Regions from separate parts of the Brevibacterium koreense genome, predicted to be linked through region 3. Evidence: riboswitches for the same ligand, from Rfam matches in the RefSeq annotation. Region 3 holds a riboswitch; each other region holds the start of a gene.
The links. Region 3 has a riboswitch for thiamine pyrophosphate ahead of thiO (glycine oxidase ThiO). Riboswitches for the same ligand answer to the same signal wherever they lie in the genome.
Positions count from the first base shown of each region.

Region 1 (3,974 bases), 810 kb from region 3:
AAGGTACCTGCACCCAGACGCTGGCGTCCCACACTTCGCGGAGTTCTGGCCGATGGAGAAAGATGCCATCCACGAGGAGGACGCAGTCCTGTGACAATTCGAGGCTGAAATGTGCGCCCTCGACACTGGCATCGGCAACAACATCCCAGACGGCTGGAACAACCGGCAGTCCCTGCTTGAACGCAGTCACAACAGACCGCTTGAACGCCGTGTAGTCGTAGGAGTCACGGTAGAATGACTCAGGTCCACGACCCTGCGCGTACCGAACCGAACGTGGGTGGTGGAATCCGTCGATGCTCAGTGACGCAACGGGCCGGAGCCCGTCCTGGGCCGCCAGCTGGACAAGCTCTTCGGCAAGGACGGTTTTGCCAGCACCGTCGAGTCCGTCGATGGCAATGAGGCCTCGCCCGCCAGAGTTGATCTCGCGGATCTGTGCAAGCAACTGTCGCAGAACCGAACGGCGGGTGCTCATCATGTGCCATCCTCAGCCGGGCACATACGCCTCATCGAAGAACGCCAACTCCACGCCGACTGTCCTCTGCCATAGTTGGGTCAACCGGTCCCTGTTCGCGAGGGACTCAGCATCGTCGCCGATGGGAAACGCCCTCTCGAGTTCGTCGACGAGGAACTGCACCCAGGCCCGGAAGTCCTCACCACGGTGCAGGTCGATCCACCCGGTGTGAACGTGGCGACGGGGCATCGGGTCCTCGCGTTCGCCCCAATCGAGGTAGAGCCATTCGGCGATGACGAGCACGACGAGCAGGTCCGGGTAAGAGGCAGAAGCGACCGCCTCATCCATGATGTTGCGGAACCGTGCGGTCGGATCAGTCAGCACCGGAGCCTCGTATTCAACGGCGGGAACACCTACCTCGGCGAAGGCACGAAGAAAGTAGGAGTTCTCATCGGCTTCGAGGAATCCGAGCTGTTTGGAAAACCGGAGTTTGGGGGCGATGTCATCGGCGTGGGCGACGCAGGCCCCGAGCATCGACAGGAACGATTCGAAGAACTGATAGTCCTGGACCAGGTACTTCTTCATCACAGAATCCTCGACGGTCCCGGCGAACAGTTCCGCCACGAACCTGTGCCCGACCGCGGCATCCCAGGTGGGGGCAGTCGCCGCACTCAACTTCGCCACCGGCCCGCCTGGATTCAGACGAATACTGGTGCTGGTCTGCTGTGGAACATCGTTCATCGTTGTCATTTCTCACTTCCTCCGCCGGTGCTCACCGGATCAGGTTCGAAGGGTCTGCTTGCGCACTCTCAGCGCCGTTGTCGCGGCGCTCCCCTGTGGTGCTTCGAGACTAGCACCAGCCCAGCATCTGAGCTCTTCACCGTGTCACCGGCGGCGCGTAGACTGCTCGCATGGCAATCGCAAAGCAGCCCGTCGTCGTTCTCGACGCTCCTGACGCACGCGAACTCGCGGAGTTCTACGGTGAACTCCTCGACTGGCAGGTCAGAGTCGATGACGACGGCACCTGGGCAGAGATCACATCCGATTCCTGGCCGCCGATCTGCTTCCAACAGGTCGAGGACTACCACGCACCCAGCTGGCCGAGCCAGGCCCACCCGCAGCAGATGCACCTCGACGTCGTCGTCGATGACCTTGATGTCGCCGAGGCGGCCGTGGTCAAACTCGGTGCAGGAAAGGCAGCCGAACAGCCGGGTGAGAGCTTCCGTGTCTTCCTGGACCCGGCAGGTCACCCGTTCTGCATCGTTCTGAACTGAGCTTCTGACCGGGGCTACAGTGATCACATGCACGTGATCACCTCATTCGGCGACCTCGAACCGGTTCCGTGGGCCAACGGTGCGGGGGAGACGACCGAGCTCGTCTCACTCACAGATTCCCAGGCCCTGACCCCGAGCCTTCGGCGGTGGCGCCTGAGCATCGCGCGTCTGGACCGCCCGGCTGCGTTCTCCCCGTTGCCGGGCCTGGCACGTACGTTTCTTCCCATCGGCGCCGAGGTCGGCCTTGAGATTGATGGACAGCTGCACTTCGTCGCCCAAGACGAACCCCAGAGGTTCCGTGGGGAACAGAACGTCTCGCTCGTCGAACTGGGCTCTCCGTGCTTCGCACTCAACCTCATGGTCGAGATCGATGACGGGGCCAGCTCAGGTCCACGTGCGTTGGAGATGTCGACTCGATTCACCGGCTCCGGGCTGTTTGCAGTGACGTTGGATTCGGGTCCCGGACAACCGAGATTCCAGCTGCTGGAACTCGAGAAATCGGATGTACTTCCGGACCACCTCGGCGTGGCCATTCTGCACTGAGGCAGGGGCCGTCGCAGGCGCCGAATCCGGACCTGCCAATATCCTGCGAAGCGCTTGTCCCGTGCGTCACATGGAACGGCATCATCGCAGGTCAGCCATCATGGGGACGTTGCCTGCTCACAGCGTTGTCTCAGCTTCCGAGGGGGTGAGTCAGGAACTCCGTACATCGACGGCCGATACTGGACTCAGGGACCAGTCATCGGAGGAACTTTGGGGTCGAATCAGAATGAGTCAGGCAGACTGAACGGGCAGGACGGCGCAGCGTCCGGTCACGACAGATCAGCATCGCGAGACGGCGACTTTGAAACGATCGTGCAGGCGTCTCAGACCCTGCCTCTGATCACCGAAGAACTCGCAGCCGCACACTCAGCCACACACGTCAGAAACACCCAGTCGACGCCGCCGCCGACCCCGCACGTGACGACACCGGTGTTGCCGCCGAATCCGATCCGCCGCGAAGAATCGCAGGGGTCGGCGACTCGGATGCTGCAGGCGAACACGACGGTGGTGAACGACACTGCTGATCTCGGTGAATCGGCACCGCTGGACACCGACACGAATGACAAAGCCGAGAAGAAGACGAAGAGCGAAAGCAGGGTCTCCGCGACTCAGCTCCTCGCCGGTGCCGCAGCCGCGGCCACCTCTTCGGTCATCGGCGGACAACTGGGTGTCGCCGGAACGGTCGTCGGTGCAGGGGTCGCGAGCATCATCACCGGACTCGCAGTGACGCTCTATACCAGCAGCCTCGACAAGGGCAAAGAGAAGATCAAGGAAGTCGGCACAAAGCTGGCTCCGGCCGTCAAGGCGACGTCACTCGGTGTCAAAACGCAGAGATCCGCCGCGGTTGCAACGTTCCAAGCGTCAGGACCTTCCCGGGTCGCTGGAACCTTCGGGAGCCTGCACGACGAGGCAGCCGCAGACACGAGCCTCGACGCCACGTCATCCGATGCCAGGTCGTCCGATGCCACGTCATCCGCCGACACCGAGGGATCCAGCGACGAACCCAAATCGTGGTGGCAGAAGCTGCGCCGCAAACGAGTCCTCTACCCGGTGGCTATCGGGGTGGCGACATTCGGAATCGGACTGGGTGCCGTGGTCATGGCCGAATCATTCACCGATGCCGACATCTCGCCCGGGACCTCGCAGATCTCACGATCCGTGTCCGGAAACTCCGGCACCGGGGATGACTCCGGAAGCTCACAAGACGGTGGCGGCACCTCCGAATCCGGCTCATCCGGGGCAGATTCCCAACCCGGCCAGAACCCGAATCAGGGAAGCGGAAACGAGGGTTCGACGACGAGCGAAGGGCAGTCCACCTCGGCGAACGAGGGCAGCTCGACGGCCTCCTCGACTGCCGATCAGACGGGCACTGACCAGGGCACTGATGCCAGCTCATCCGCAGCCACCGGTGACGATACTGCCGGAGCCGGCAGCGATTCGAGCGGATCCAGCAGCTCCGGGGCGGATGCCTCGGGCGGGGGAGCAACGTCCTCGGGTGGAAGTTCGGGTTCCGGCTCGCAGGGCAGCGCGGGAAGCTCTGACTCCGGAAGCTCCGGCTCGAGCTCGGCAGGCGGTTCAAGTGCCGCGACAGCCGAAGGATGAGGGGCCGGAATATTGAGGAGGGTGGCCTTGCTTGTACCAGATAAGGAAACTGGTTAGCGTGAAAATCGGTTGCGACAGTCTTCTGCACGCTGCCAGGAACTCGA
Region 1 covers NZ_CP158281.1:599,879-603,852, forward strand. The annotation lists gene AAFP32_RS02685 (uridine kinase) at 1-475, opposite strand, end outside; gene AAFP32_RS02690 (TenA family protein) at 485-1,201, opposite strand; TPP riboswitch at 1,192-1,297, opposite strand; gene AAFP32_RS02695 (VOC family protein) at 1,363-1,725, shown strand; gene AAFP32_RS02700 (HutD family protein) at 1,753-2,268, shown strand; gene AAFP32_RS02705 (hypothetical protein) at 2,581-3,870, shown strand.
Region 1: it holds a riboswitch for thiamine pyrophosphate, as region 3 does, so the genes downstream of both, AAFP32_RS02690 (TenA family protein) here and thiO (glycine oxidase ThiO) in region 3, are expected to answer to the same signal.

Region 2 (3,974 bases), 1.3 Mb from region 3:
GGGCGGCTGCGAATTCGGTGCTGTTGGCCGCCGACAGCCCGAGCAGCGGTTCGGGGCCGATGAGTTCGCGTACTTCTTCGACCGGGGTGTCGGATTGTCCGACGTGAATGTGGACTTCTTCTCCCTCGGCGAGGAGTCGCTGGGCGACCGCGACTCGGTCGTTGAGGACGATGGGGACACGACGGTTCGTGTCGACCAGAACGCTGTCGACGGCTGCGATGACCTCACGAGTCAACGTGTAGAACGCATCGTCGTCGATGTCCTTGTCGCGGACTTGCACGATCCCCACTCCCCCGCCCACAGCCTCGCGGACGGTATCGACGACGCTGCGTCCGGCTTCGCGGCACTGTGCCGAATCGGTGACGAGGTAGAGCCGGGCATCGATTCCGGCCAGGCGGGAGTTCACCTCGGGAGTCGAGGCGCTCATGACTGTGCTCCGTCGATCGGATCGGTTTCGATCGCCTCGGCGTCGATCGCACTTGATTCGACCCTGTCTGATTCGACGTGGACCCCAGCCAGATCATCACCCGTGATCGTGTGCAGCGCGTCGAGGAAGTTCACGGAGAAGCTGCCGGGTCCGCGTGCTCCCTCGGCGGCGGTCTCACCGGCGACCTTGAAGTGAGCGTGGGCTGCGACCACGGCCTCGAACCTCGCCGAGGCGGTCGTTGCGCCAACGAGGTACGCGGCGGTGACTGCGCCGAGAGAGCATCCGGCGCCGATGACAAGCGGCATAAAGGAGTGTCCCCCGCTGAGGCGGGCGACATGGTCGACCCCGTCGATATGAGCGACGATCGCGTCCTTGGGACCTGAGACGGCAACGATTGCTCCGGTGGACTTGGCCAGTTCGGCCGCGGCCGGAATCACCGCATCAACCTCGTCGGTGGAGTCCACTCCCCGACCACCCAGGCCCACTCCGGCCAGTGCCGCGATCTCGGAGGCGTTGCCACGGATGGCAGTGGGTGAAGAGTTCGCCGCGCGACGGATTCGTGTGGTCCGGAAGTCGACCGCCCCAATGCTCACCGGGTCGAGGACCCACGGCTTGGAGTCTTCATTGGCTGCGTCGATGGCGGCGTCAGCGGCAAGGAACTGCTGATTCGTGGCGGTGCCGAAGTTGACCAGCAGTCCGCTGGAGATGCGCGTGAACTGTGCGGCATCGGCCTCGTGGTCGAGCATCGCCGGGGCGGCACCGACGGCCAGGAGCACGTTGGCGCTGAATTGCTGCACAACGGTGTTCGTGATGCATTGGATGAGTGGATTGCTCGCACGCAGTCGTGCATTGGCAGAACGCAGGTCGAAGTCAACCATGACGATCCCTTCGCTAGTATGGCCCAGATCAGGTTCGATGGGTGTTCTCTCAGCCTCACGCGATCAACGTCAGGCACCCCATGTCATTGCCCACGACTGTATCAGCACGTCTGAAGTTGGGCGAAGCGGCAACGCTGAGGAGCGCGAGCGGAAACCTGAGAAGAGCAAACCGGAACCCGGGCCCACCTCGGCGCCTATATGCCAACACATCGAGCGGACCACTGATCATCGAGGGCACCAGTTGCAACTGGTACTTTCGACGCTCAGTGGTCCGCTCGATGAGCTTGCTTGGCGAGAGGGCGACCGGCGCTAACCGCGACCGGCACTAACCGTGACCCTCGCTAACCCCGACGTTCGCTAACCCCGTCCGACGTACCTTTGTCCGCGGCGGCTCAGTGCGTCGATGACGACGGCCGTGAGCAGGACGAGCGCGGTGATGATCTGCTGTGCATCGGAGTTGAAGCCGATGAGGTAGAGACCGTTGTTGATCGCACCGACGACCAGGGCACCGAGTACGGCTGCCCAGGCTGTACCGCGACCACCGAAGAGCGAGGTGCCCCCGATGACCGCTGCGGCGATCGCGTTGAGCAGGTCCTGTGTGCTCACCAGCGTCGATCCCGCGTTGGTCGTCACACCGGTCTTGATGAAGCCGAACAGGGCTGCCAGCACACCGGCGGCCATGAACACGCTGATGCGCACCCAAGTCACCCGAATGCCCGCACGTCTGGCGGCTTCGACCTTGCCGCCGACCGCGTAGATCGAGCGCCCGTACTTGGTCTTGCGCAGCACCAGATCGATGACGATCGCGATGACGATCATGAGGAAGAACGGCATCGCCAGACCGAAGTCCTGGTTGACCAGGATGAGGAACCCGAACACGACGACGGTGAGGATGGCAATGCGCACGATCACCGAGGTCCAGCTGGGACTGTCGAGTCCCTCGTTGTGACGGCGCAGCTTCGAGTAGATGATCCCCGCACCGAAGCCGATGACGGCGACTGCCCCGAATACGTAGGCCCAGATCGCCGGGAAGTAGAAGCTCGCAAAGTCGAAGGCGAAGGTGTCGGCCATCGACAGGTTCTTCTGCACGCCCAGAGTGGTCAACGTCAGCCCGGTGAACGCCAGCAACCCTGCCAAAGTGACCACGAAGGCCGGTATCCCGACCACCGCGAAGAACCAGCCCTGGATCGCGCCGACGACGAGACCCAATACCAGCATGATGACCAGTGCGATCAGAGGCGGAACCCCTTGCCTGACCACCAACACACCCAGCAGTGAGGCGGAGAGCCCACCCAATTGCGCCAGCGACAGGTCGATCTCGCCGAGGAGCAGGATCAGGTTGATGCCCAACGCCAGGATCGCGAGGAACGCGACCTGCGTGGACAGGTTGACCAGGTTGGCCGGTGAGATGAACTTGCTGTTCGCCGATTGGAAGACGATGACGATGACGATGAGCGCCAGAATCACCGGAAATGAGCCGAGCTGGCCCTCCTTGACTCGACGCACGAATGTCGCGAAGAACCCCTCGCTCGAAATGCGTTCGTCGGTGATGAACGAGTTGCGGGTCATCGGCGCTCACCCCTCCGGGTCGCTCGCTGAGTCACGACATTGTCGTTGGCTCCCGTGATCGCGGCGACCAGAACGTCCGTGCGCTCGTCACCGGGGAAGTCACCGGCATCCTTGCCCAAGCGCAGAACGTGGACGCGGTCGCACACGGCCTGCACATCGGCCATGTTGTGGCTGACCAAAAGCACTCCGAGGTCGCGTTCGCGCAGGCGCTCGATGAGGTTGAGCACCTCGGCGGTCTGTGCCACACCGAGCGCCGCCGTCGGCTCGTCCAACATCACGATCGATGGTTCGCCGAGGAGGGACCTGGCAATCGCGACCGTCTGACGTTGTCCGCCGGAGAGAGCCGCGATCGGCACCCTCACGCTGGGGATCTTGGCCGAGAGGCTGCGCAGCAGCTCCCAGGATTTGGCCTCCATGGTGACCTCGTCGAGAACACCGCCGCGGGTCTTCTCGTGGCCGAGGAACAGGTTGGCGACGACGTCGAGGTTCTCGCACAGCGAGAGGTCCTGGAAGACTGTCGCGACTCCCGCCTTCTGCGCGTCCTTCGGCGCCGCGAATTTCTGGGACCGCCCGCCCAGGATGATCTCACCTTCGTCGGCGCCGTGGACTCCGGCGATGACCTTGACCAGGGTGGATTTGCCCGCGCCGTTGTCGCCGACGAGTCCGACGACTTCGCCGCGGCCGATGGTCAGGTTGATATCGGTCAGTGCCTGGACCGCACCGAATCGTTTGTTGATCCCGCGCAGCTCGAGGACTGGTTCGGCTCCGGTCTCCGGCACCCGCGAGTTCGCGGGCGCCGGATCAGTGGGTTGAGAATTCATATGTTCCTACTCGCCGATTTCTACTTGACGCCGGCGTCTTCGCAGAGCTTCTTCACGTCTTTGGTGCAGATGTCTTCCGCCTTGATCTGATCACCGACGATGTCCTTGACGGTGTCCGTTGTGACGACCTTGGCTTCGACGAAGTCCGTCGGAGTGTCCTTGTAGGTTGTTCCAGCCTTCGGCTCCTCGCCTCCGGCCAGGGCGACGGCTGCCTTCGCAGCGAACTCCGCCTGCGGTGGGATCGACTTGTAGATCGTGGCGTACTGATCACCCCGGAGA
Region 2 covers NZ_CP158281.1:2,755,246-2,759,219, forward strand. The annotation lists gene thiE (thiamine phosphate synthase) at 1-427, opposite strand, end outside; gene thiM (hydroxyethylthiazole kinase) at 424-1,305, opposite strand; TPP riboswitch at 1,293-1,396, opposite strand; gene AAFP32_RS12620 (sugar ABC transporter permease) at 1,663-2,874, opposite strand; gene AAFP32_RS12625 (ATP-binding cassette domain-containing protein) at 2,871-3,695, opposite strand; gene AAFP32_RS12630 (substrate-binding domain-containing protein) at 3,716-3,974, opposite strand, start outside.
Region 2: it holds a riboswitch for thiamine pyrophosphate, as region 3 does, so the genes downstream of both, thiM (hydroxyethylthiazole kinase) here and thiO (glycine oxidase ThiO) in region 3, are expected to answer to the same signal.

Region 3 (3,974 bases):
TGCGCAGCGTGTACTCATCGAGTGCCCCGCCGTCGACGTAGTCGAAGGGAGCTGTGGGGGTCACCCGCTTCGCGATACGACGCAGGTCCCAGATATCAGCAGCGGAGTCGAGCCGCGCAGCCACTCGGTCGAGCCTGGGCAGACCGAACTGCAGGAGAGGGGCGAGTTCTTTCACGTCGGGCAGCTGCCGTTTCATCGTTCTCCTCGTATTCAGCACTGAATCTGATCGGACTCTATACGTCTGCGACCTCCAGCGGCTGCTGGCGTCCCTGAGCTGCGAGTCTAGCGAGGGGTCCGTATTCACTGGAACGGGGATCACCATGAGAGATATTTCCGCTTGTGGAGATAGGTGGAAATATCTCGGTCCACTCAGGAGCGGTCGAGGCAATGCAGGACGGAAGCAACTCGACAACTGATCGTCTCCCCCGCGTGCAGCCCGAGCTTGTCGAAGATCGGGCTCTTGGCCAGGAGGAAGGCTCGAGCAGACGGCGGTCGGACGGCACACCGAGACACTGCAGATTGGACAGTGCCAACCGTTGACGTGGCATGATGAAAGAGATATCTCAAGCAGTCGTGTGGTATGTCAGCTACGGTTCGAACATGCATCGTGACAGGCTCGCCTGTTACCTGCAGGGCGGCCGTCCCCCAGGTGCATTCGTCACCTATCCCGGCGCAAGGAACACCGGTCCGCCGTTGGCAGAGATGGGCATCGAACTTCCCGGATCCATCTACTTCGCTGGCAGCTCCACCGTGTGGGGCGGCGGAGGAATGGCCTTCTACGACCATCGTGTACCGGGCCCCACACCTGCAAAGGCATATCTCATCACTGCCGAACAATTCGCCGATGTCGCCGATCAGGAGATGAATCGGCCACCCTCATCTGCCAATCCGCTGGAGGCGCTGGCCTGCGAACTTCCCGTCGGCTCTGCCCATTCCGTCGGACCAGGCAAATACGAGACTCTTCTGGTCCTCGACCGCAGAGATTCGATCCCGATGGTGACGTTCACGGCTCCGCACGGATCCGATGCAGTCACCCACACCGTCCCCGGTGAACCGTATCTGACAATGCTGCGCCTCGGCGCCGAGGAAGTCAGCTCTGTCGCAGCGATTCCCCAGCCCGCAGCTGCACAAGTGTGAGGTCGAGCAGGGGCGTCTCCACGCTGAGGTCAGCAGCCGTGCTCGCCAAATGACCGAGGATGTGCTCGGTTTCGCTGGGCAGTCCCGAAGTCACGTCACGGTAGAGCGATGAGGTGAATGAGGAGCCCTCGGCGGTGAGCATGGACAGTGTCATGTCCCTGGCTTTGGCCGAGACCGGGTGACCCCCGGCAGCCGCAACGGCTTCGAGCTCGTCGACGATCCAGATGACCTGCGGCCGGCCCCCGACTGCCATGATTGCGCCGACCGGGGCCCGGAACAGGCAGGTGACGACTCCGGCAGCGGCGATGAAGATCCATTTCTCCCACAGTGCGTCCGTGATTTCGTCGATGATCTGCAGTCTGCAGCCAGGGACATCAAGAGTCTGAGCAACGGGTTCTGGAACTGCTCCCCCGCCGAGTTCACCGATGGTCATGATCGCCATGTCTGTCATCTGGTGGACGACGCCGTCCTCGACCGTTCCCACGATCTTGACCAGACCGCCGAGCACCTGGCCGGGGAACTCCTCAACCAGCCGGTCGATCTGAGCCATGCCGTTGAGGAACGGAAGGATGCGTGTGCCCTCACCCACGGCGGGTCTGATGTCATCGATGATCGACTCCAACCCGTTGGCTTTGACCGCCACGATCACAAGATCGAAACGAGTGGAGCCTGGTCCATCGGCAGTGGCCAACTCCGCCGCAGTGAGGACGGGAATGTGGTTCGTCCGGTCCTCCCCGGGAGACACGAATCGCAGGCCCTCGGCACGCATCGTCTCTGCTCGGGCAGGCCGGACGAGGAATGTCACATCTCGGTCTGCTTCGAACAGGCGGGTGCCGAATGCCCCGCCGGTCGCGCCGGCTCCGGCGATGAGTATCTTCACTGCGTGCTCTCCCATGTCAGTTGGATTCCTTCGCTGTCACACTGTGCACCCTCATAATGCCTCTTTGAGTTCCGCGGCCGCGGCCGCGGGATCATCTGCTGCGGTCACCGCACGGACGACGACGATGCGCTGCGCGCCCGTGGCCTTCACCTTCGCGAGGCGCTCGCCTGCGCAGATCCCGCCGATCGCGAACCAGGGCTTTCTCGCGGTGGCGGCGAGCGCACGCAGGGGGTCAGTGCCGATGGCTGGCCTGCCGGGTTTGGTCGGGGTCTCCCACACGGGGCCCAAGCAGAAATAGTCGATCTCGGGGTCTGCCTCGGCGGCGAGCGCCTGGTCGATGGAATGGGTCGAGCGGCCCAGGATCACATCCGGGCCGAGGACCGCGCGGGCCTGCGTGCTGGTGAGATCTCCCTGCCCGACGTGGAAGACATCGGCGCCGACGAGCAGCGCCACGTCCGCGCGATCATTGACGGAGAACAGTTTCGAATGACGGTGGGCTGCGTCCCTGAGCACTTCGAGTGCTTCGATCTCGGCGCGGGCTTCGAGGCCCTTGTCGCGCAGCTGGATGATGTCGACACCACCGGCGTAAGCGGCATCAAGGAACTCGGGAAGGTCACCCTGCGCGCTGCGGGAATCGGTGCAGACGTAGAGCCTGGCATCGCGAACTCGGGCGAGTCGGGTGGCTCTGTCTGTGTCTCGGACTGCGGTGTCCATTGTCATATCTGCGACCATGCTCCTAGAGTAGAGGAGTTCGCGGGAGCCTCATAAAGAGGCTGAGAGGGCTGTGTGCCGACCGTTCAACCTGATGCGGATGATGCCGCCGGAGGGAGAAGCACATGCACGTCATTGTTGTTGGCGCCGGAATCATCGGCTTGTCCACTGCCTGGAATCTGGTCCGTCGCGGTGTGAGGGTCACCATCGTCGATCCTGCTCCCGCTACGGGTGCCTCCCATGCGGCGGCGGGGATGCTGGCACCGGCCGCCGAGGTGGTGTGGGGGCAGTCTCCCCTGTACCCGCTCATGCGTGCCTCGGCCGATCTCTACCCGGGCTTCACCGCCGACCTGGCTGCCGCTTCCGGTCGTGACCTCGGGTACTCGAGCACCGAGACGTTCGTCTGTGCCGGTGATCGGGCCGACCTCGCTTCGCTGCGTGAACTCATGAACCTGCAGCGCTCTGCCGGTTTCGACGTCTCCCTCATCGCCGGGTCCCAGGCCCGGAGCCGGGAACCGTCTCTGGCTCCCGGGGTAAGCGGGGCGGTGACGATCCCCGGAGATCATTCGATCGATCCCCGTCGGGTCACCGGTGCACTGACAGCGGTGCTGAGCGACGACATCGTCCGGACGCGCGTCAACGCTCTGATCAATGCGGAGGGACGGACCGTCGGCGTCGAGGCCGAGGATGGGACGAGGCTCACCGCTGATCAGGTCATCGTCGCCGCGGGCAGCTCCTGCAATGACATCTCGGGCTTGCCGATGCTGCCTCTGCGCCAAGTGTGGGGTGAGGTGATCAGGCTCCGGGTACCCGAGGCCCTGACACCGCTGCTGACTCGCACGATCCGCGGTCTGGTCCATGCCCGGCCTGTCTACATCGTGCCTCGCCCCGACGGTGAGCTCGTCCTCGGTGCCACGAGCCGTGAGGACGGTCGGTCGGGGACCAACGCAGGAGGCGTCCACCAGCTGCTTCATGATGCAGAACGTCTCGTTCCGGCCATCCTCGATTGCGAGATCACCGACATCACCACCCGCGCCAGGCCGGGCTCACCCGATGACGTGCCGATCATCGGACGCATCGATCCCGGCTGCGTGGTGTCCACCGGCTTCTTCCGGCACGGCATCCTCCTCGCCCCACTGGGTGCGGGCCTCACCGCCGACCTTGCCATCGGAGCCGACACTGCGTGGGCGCCATCGGGGTCCCTGGCCGCGGTGGGACCAGAACGCTTCGGCTCACAGAACCCACC
Region 3 covers NZ_CP158281.1:1,413,868-1,417,841, reverse strand. The annotation lists gene AAFP32_RS06565 (alpha-hydroxy acid oxidase) at 1-196, opposite strand, end outside; gene AAFP32_RS06560 (histone deacetylase) at 547-1,137, shown strand; gene AAFP32_RS06555 (2-dehydropantoate 2-reductase) at 1,091-2,032, opposite strand; gene thiE (thiamine phosphate synthase) at 2,069-2,737, opposite strand; TPP riboswitch at 2,761-2,863, shown strand; gene thiO (glycine oxidase ThiO) at 2,854-3,974, shown strand, end outside.

Region 4 (3,974 bases), 480 kb from region 3:
TGGTTGCCCCAGTTCTATCCGCCTGGCGCCGATCGCATCGAGGAATGAATGATCGTGGCTGACAGCCACGACGGAACTGCCGCGGGCAAGCACATCGATGAACAGCTCGACTAGCCCCGCCCACGTCAGGGCGTCCTGCCCGAACGTCGGTTCGTCAACGATGAGGACCCTGGGCCGCGGGGCCATCATCGCAGCGACCGAGAGCCTGCGCTTCTCACCGCCGGACAGACCCTGCGGATGTGCCTCGGCTATCGTCTCCAGACCCAGTACATGCAGCAGCTCTTCGACACGCTCGTCGACATCGGAACTCGACCATCCGGCCAGTCGCGGCCCCAGGGCCAGTTCCTCGGTGACACTCGAGGCCAGGAACTGATGCTCCGGCTCCTGGAACACCATCCCGATCCGCGGGGCCAGAAATGCCGAGGGCCAGCGGAATGGTCGAGCCTGCTTCGCCCCCGATCGCAGGGACCCGAAGGCATTGACCTCACCGTCGAATTCGGAGATCAAACCGGCAAGCGTCAGCGCCGTCGTCGACTTTCCCGCCCCGTTGGCCCCGATGATGCCCAGGGCCTCACCGGCGCGGACATCGAGGTCGATGTCCGTCGCCGCCACGACCTTCGCCCGTGGACGAGCGACGCCGAGGCGATGCGTGCTCAGCAGCACCTCTCCGGTGGAGCCTGGAGCCGGATTCGGAGTGGCTCGTGTGGCCCGATTCCCAGCCATCGGCTCACGATTCGCCGCAGCCTCCGGGTCTTCTGGGACCCAGATGCCGCAGTCGCGGAGCTCCCCGGCGATCTGCGGATCACCGAAGACCCGCCTCGGCGAGCCCTGGGTGATGAGCCCCTGGCGGCCGAGCACAACGACGGTGTCCACGTGATCGAGCCACAGGCCGACTCGATGTTCGACGATGACCATCGTCGCCGAGGTTGCCGCCTGGGTCTCGAGGATGGCATCGCGAACGGCCCCGGCAGAGTCGGGGTCGATGTTTGCCGTCGGTTCGTCGAGGACGATGATCTCAGGTCTCATCGCGTGGATGCCGGCGAGGGCCAGACGCTGCTTCTGGCCGCCAGACAGTGCCGCAGTGGGATGTGACTGGGGGAGGGCGAGGCCCATCCTCGCCAGCGATGAGGCGATCCGGGCCTCGATCTCCTCGGCGGGCAGACCCAGGTTCTCCATGCCGAAGGCGACATCGTCGCCGACGCGGGAGAAGATCACCTGCGAATCGGGATCCTGCAGGACCAGCCCGATCTCACCTCGGCGAGGGTCGGGTGGACAGTCGCCGATGAGGAGCTCACCGGTCGCCGTACCGGACTCGGAAGGCACGACACCGGCGATGGCGTGGAGCAGGGTGGACTTGCCTGCCCCGGACGGGCCGAGCAGGAGGACCTTCTCACCTGCGGCGATGTGCAGGTTGATGGGACCGACGGCAGGTTCATCACGATCGGCATGTTGCCATGAGAACCCGCGGGCGGTGATCGGCAGAGCCATCAGCGCATGCGGCCAGAGGCGAAGGAGCTCAGCGCACCGGTCTTCGCGATCGCACGGTAGGCGAACCAGGCTCCGATGCCGGAGATGACGATGCCGGAGATGATGGCGCACACCGCATAGGCGGCTTGGAAGCCCAGCTGCCATTCGGCGTTGTACATGATGTTCTCGCTCACGGACATGAATGTCGCAGCCAGCAGTCCGGACAGGCTCGTGACCCACAGACTGAATTTTCGATAGCCGAAGGCGGCGAAGATGAGTTCGGCACCGAGACCCTGGATGAACCCGGAGAGCAGAACTGTGGCGCCGAAGTGCGAGCCGAGGACGGCCTCGACGATGGCGGCGATCATCTCGCATAGCAGTGCGGCACCGGGTTTGCGGATGATGATCGCAGCCAATGGTCCCGCGAGGACCCACAGGCCGGCAATGAGGCCGATCGATGGGGGGAAGGCTTGGAACCCGAGTTCGAGAACCTTCCAGCTCAGGGCCAGCACCCAGAAGATGAGTCCGACGGAGATTCCGAGCACGGCGGTGACGACGTAGTCGACGACCCTCCACTGCTTCGTCACGGGGACGTGGGAATACTTCGGCTTGAATCCGGTGGTGGTATCCGGCGCGGTCGTTTTTGGCATTGTGCCTCCTCAGATCAAGGAGGGGTAGAAGAGTCTCGACTTCCTTCGGCGGTGCTAACCACATCAGGTTCGAGGGTCTGCAGCTTCATCTGCACTCTCAGCGCCTTAGTCGGCGCTCCCCTGTCGTGGCACCCACTGTACATCAGCCTGAGACCGGGACCCGGTGCGAAGAGTTCGCCAATGGTTCCGGGCGTCGGCGACCACGAATCGATTCTCGATCAGAACAGCTGTGATCAGTTCGGTATGACCATGACCGGCCCCTCCGCCTGATGGAGGACTCCGCGCGACACGGAACCCATCAGGGCACTTTTCACTGCTCCACGTCCACGGGTGCCAAGGACGGTCAGCTGCGCCGACTTTGTCATCCCGACGAGAACTTCGGTCGGATCTCCGGTCGGCACCGACCCGCTCGTCTTCAGGTCGGGGAATTGCTGAGTTACGGCGGCGACCTCATTTTTCAGAGACGACTCAAGCTGTTTCTGCCGGCGGCCTGAGACCTCTGCACTCAGCTCCAGTTCGGGATACCAGTAGAGCCATTCGTCGCCTGTGGGGAGGACAGAGACGATCTCGAGCGGTGCTTGCCGTATGTTGGCCATCTCGGCGGCGGCAAACATCGCCAGGCGCGCAGCCTGCGAGCCGTCGACCGCGACGACAACCGAGGTCCCTGTTGATTCCGAATGATGGCTGGGGACCACGATCGTCGGGCAGTGGGCGTGCGAAGGCAGGGCGGTGGACACCGAGCCGAGGAGCCGACCGACGAAACCACCACGTCCTCTGGCTCCGACGACCACTGTGAGTGCATGTGCGCTCAGGCCTGCCAAGACGCCGGCGGCGTCGCCGAGTTCGGCGCGATAGGAGACGGGACCAGCATGATCTCGAAGAGCTCCGGTTGCCTCGGCCAGTCGTTTCTCAACCCCTCGACGTGCGGCCTCCTGCTCATCGATCTTCGGCATGGATGCGATGTTCGGGTAGAGCATCGCCGGGACCATGTAGGTAGTGACGACGGTGAGGGCAGTATTTCGGCGCATCGCCTCCGCAGCCCCGTATTCGAGGGCTTGAGCGGCAGGCTCGGACCCGTCATACCCGACAAGGACTCCGAGTCCTGTCGGCGTGCGGTCGGTGGAGAGATTCTCGGCAGTCATGGCAAGCCTCCTGATGGGGCCAGCTATACCCAGATGAGGACGATGGCCCCGATCATGAGAACCGTCCCCGTGCAACTCAGTATACCAAAGCAATTCTACGGAGCGTAGAAGAACCTTCAGATCGCGAAGCCCATGTGGGCCAGTGCATATCTGAGGATGTGCTCCTGACCGTGGCACAGCTCGTTGACGATATCGGCGCGCAGCGTCTCCTCCGGTGTCAGCCAATCGAGGCTCAGTGCATCGGCGCGGGGAGTGCATTCTCCACGGACCTCGAGGATGAAGCACATAGAGATCGCATGCTGGCGCGGGTCATGGAGCAGAGACGAGCCTTCGGTGGGGAAGTACTCGGCGATGTGGAACGGTGCGATCGCAGGCGGAATGACCGGCAGCGCCATCGGTCCGAGGTCATTCTCCGCGTGACGCATCAGCGCTGAGCGGATGCTCTCATGGAAGCGGATCCGCCCGCCGACGACCTCTCGACCCAGCGTCCCGTCGTCCAGGCTGCGCAGCAGGAGGCCGATCCGCTCGACGTTTCCCGATTCGCCCACGCGCACGGGGATTGCATTGACATAGGGAATGGGCAGTCGCCGTCTCAGCTGAGCGAACTCGGCATCATCGAACCAGTTTTCGTCGAAGTCCAGAGCAGTGCGCGTCATGACTCAATTGTGGCACAGTTCACCGGCGCGCTCGAGTGGCCCGCTGGATGGGCCCCGGG
Region 4 covers NZ_CP158281.1:929,836-933,809, forward strand. The annotation lists gene AAFP32_RS04220 (ABC transporter ATP-binding protein) at 1-1,488, opposite strand, end outside; gene AAFP32_RS04225 (ECF transporter S component) at 1,488-2,117, opposite strand; TPP riboswitch at 2,141-2,249, opposite strand; gene AAFP32_RS04230 (universal stress protein) at 2,351-3,259, opposite strand; gene AAFP32_RS04235 (DUF4916 domain-containing protein) at 3,376-3,915, opposite strand.
Region 4: it holds a riboswitch for thiamine pyrophosphate, as region 3 does, so the genes downstream of both, AAFP32_RS04225 (ECF transporter S component) here and thiO (glycine oxidase ThiO) in region 3, are expected to answer to the same signal.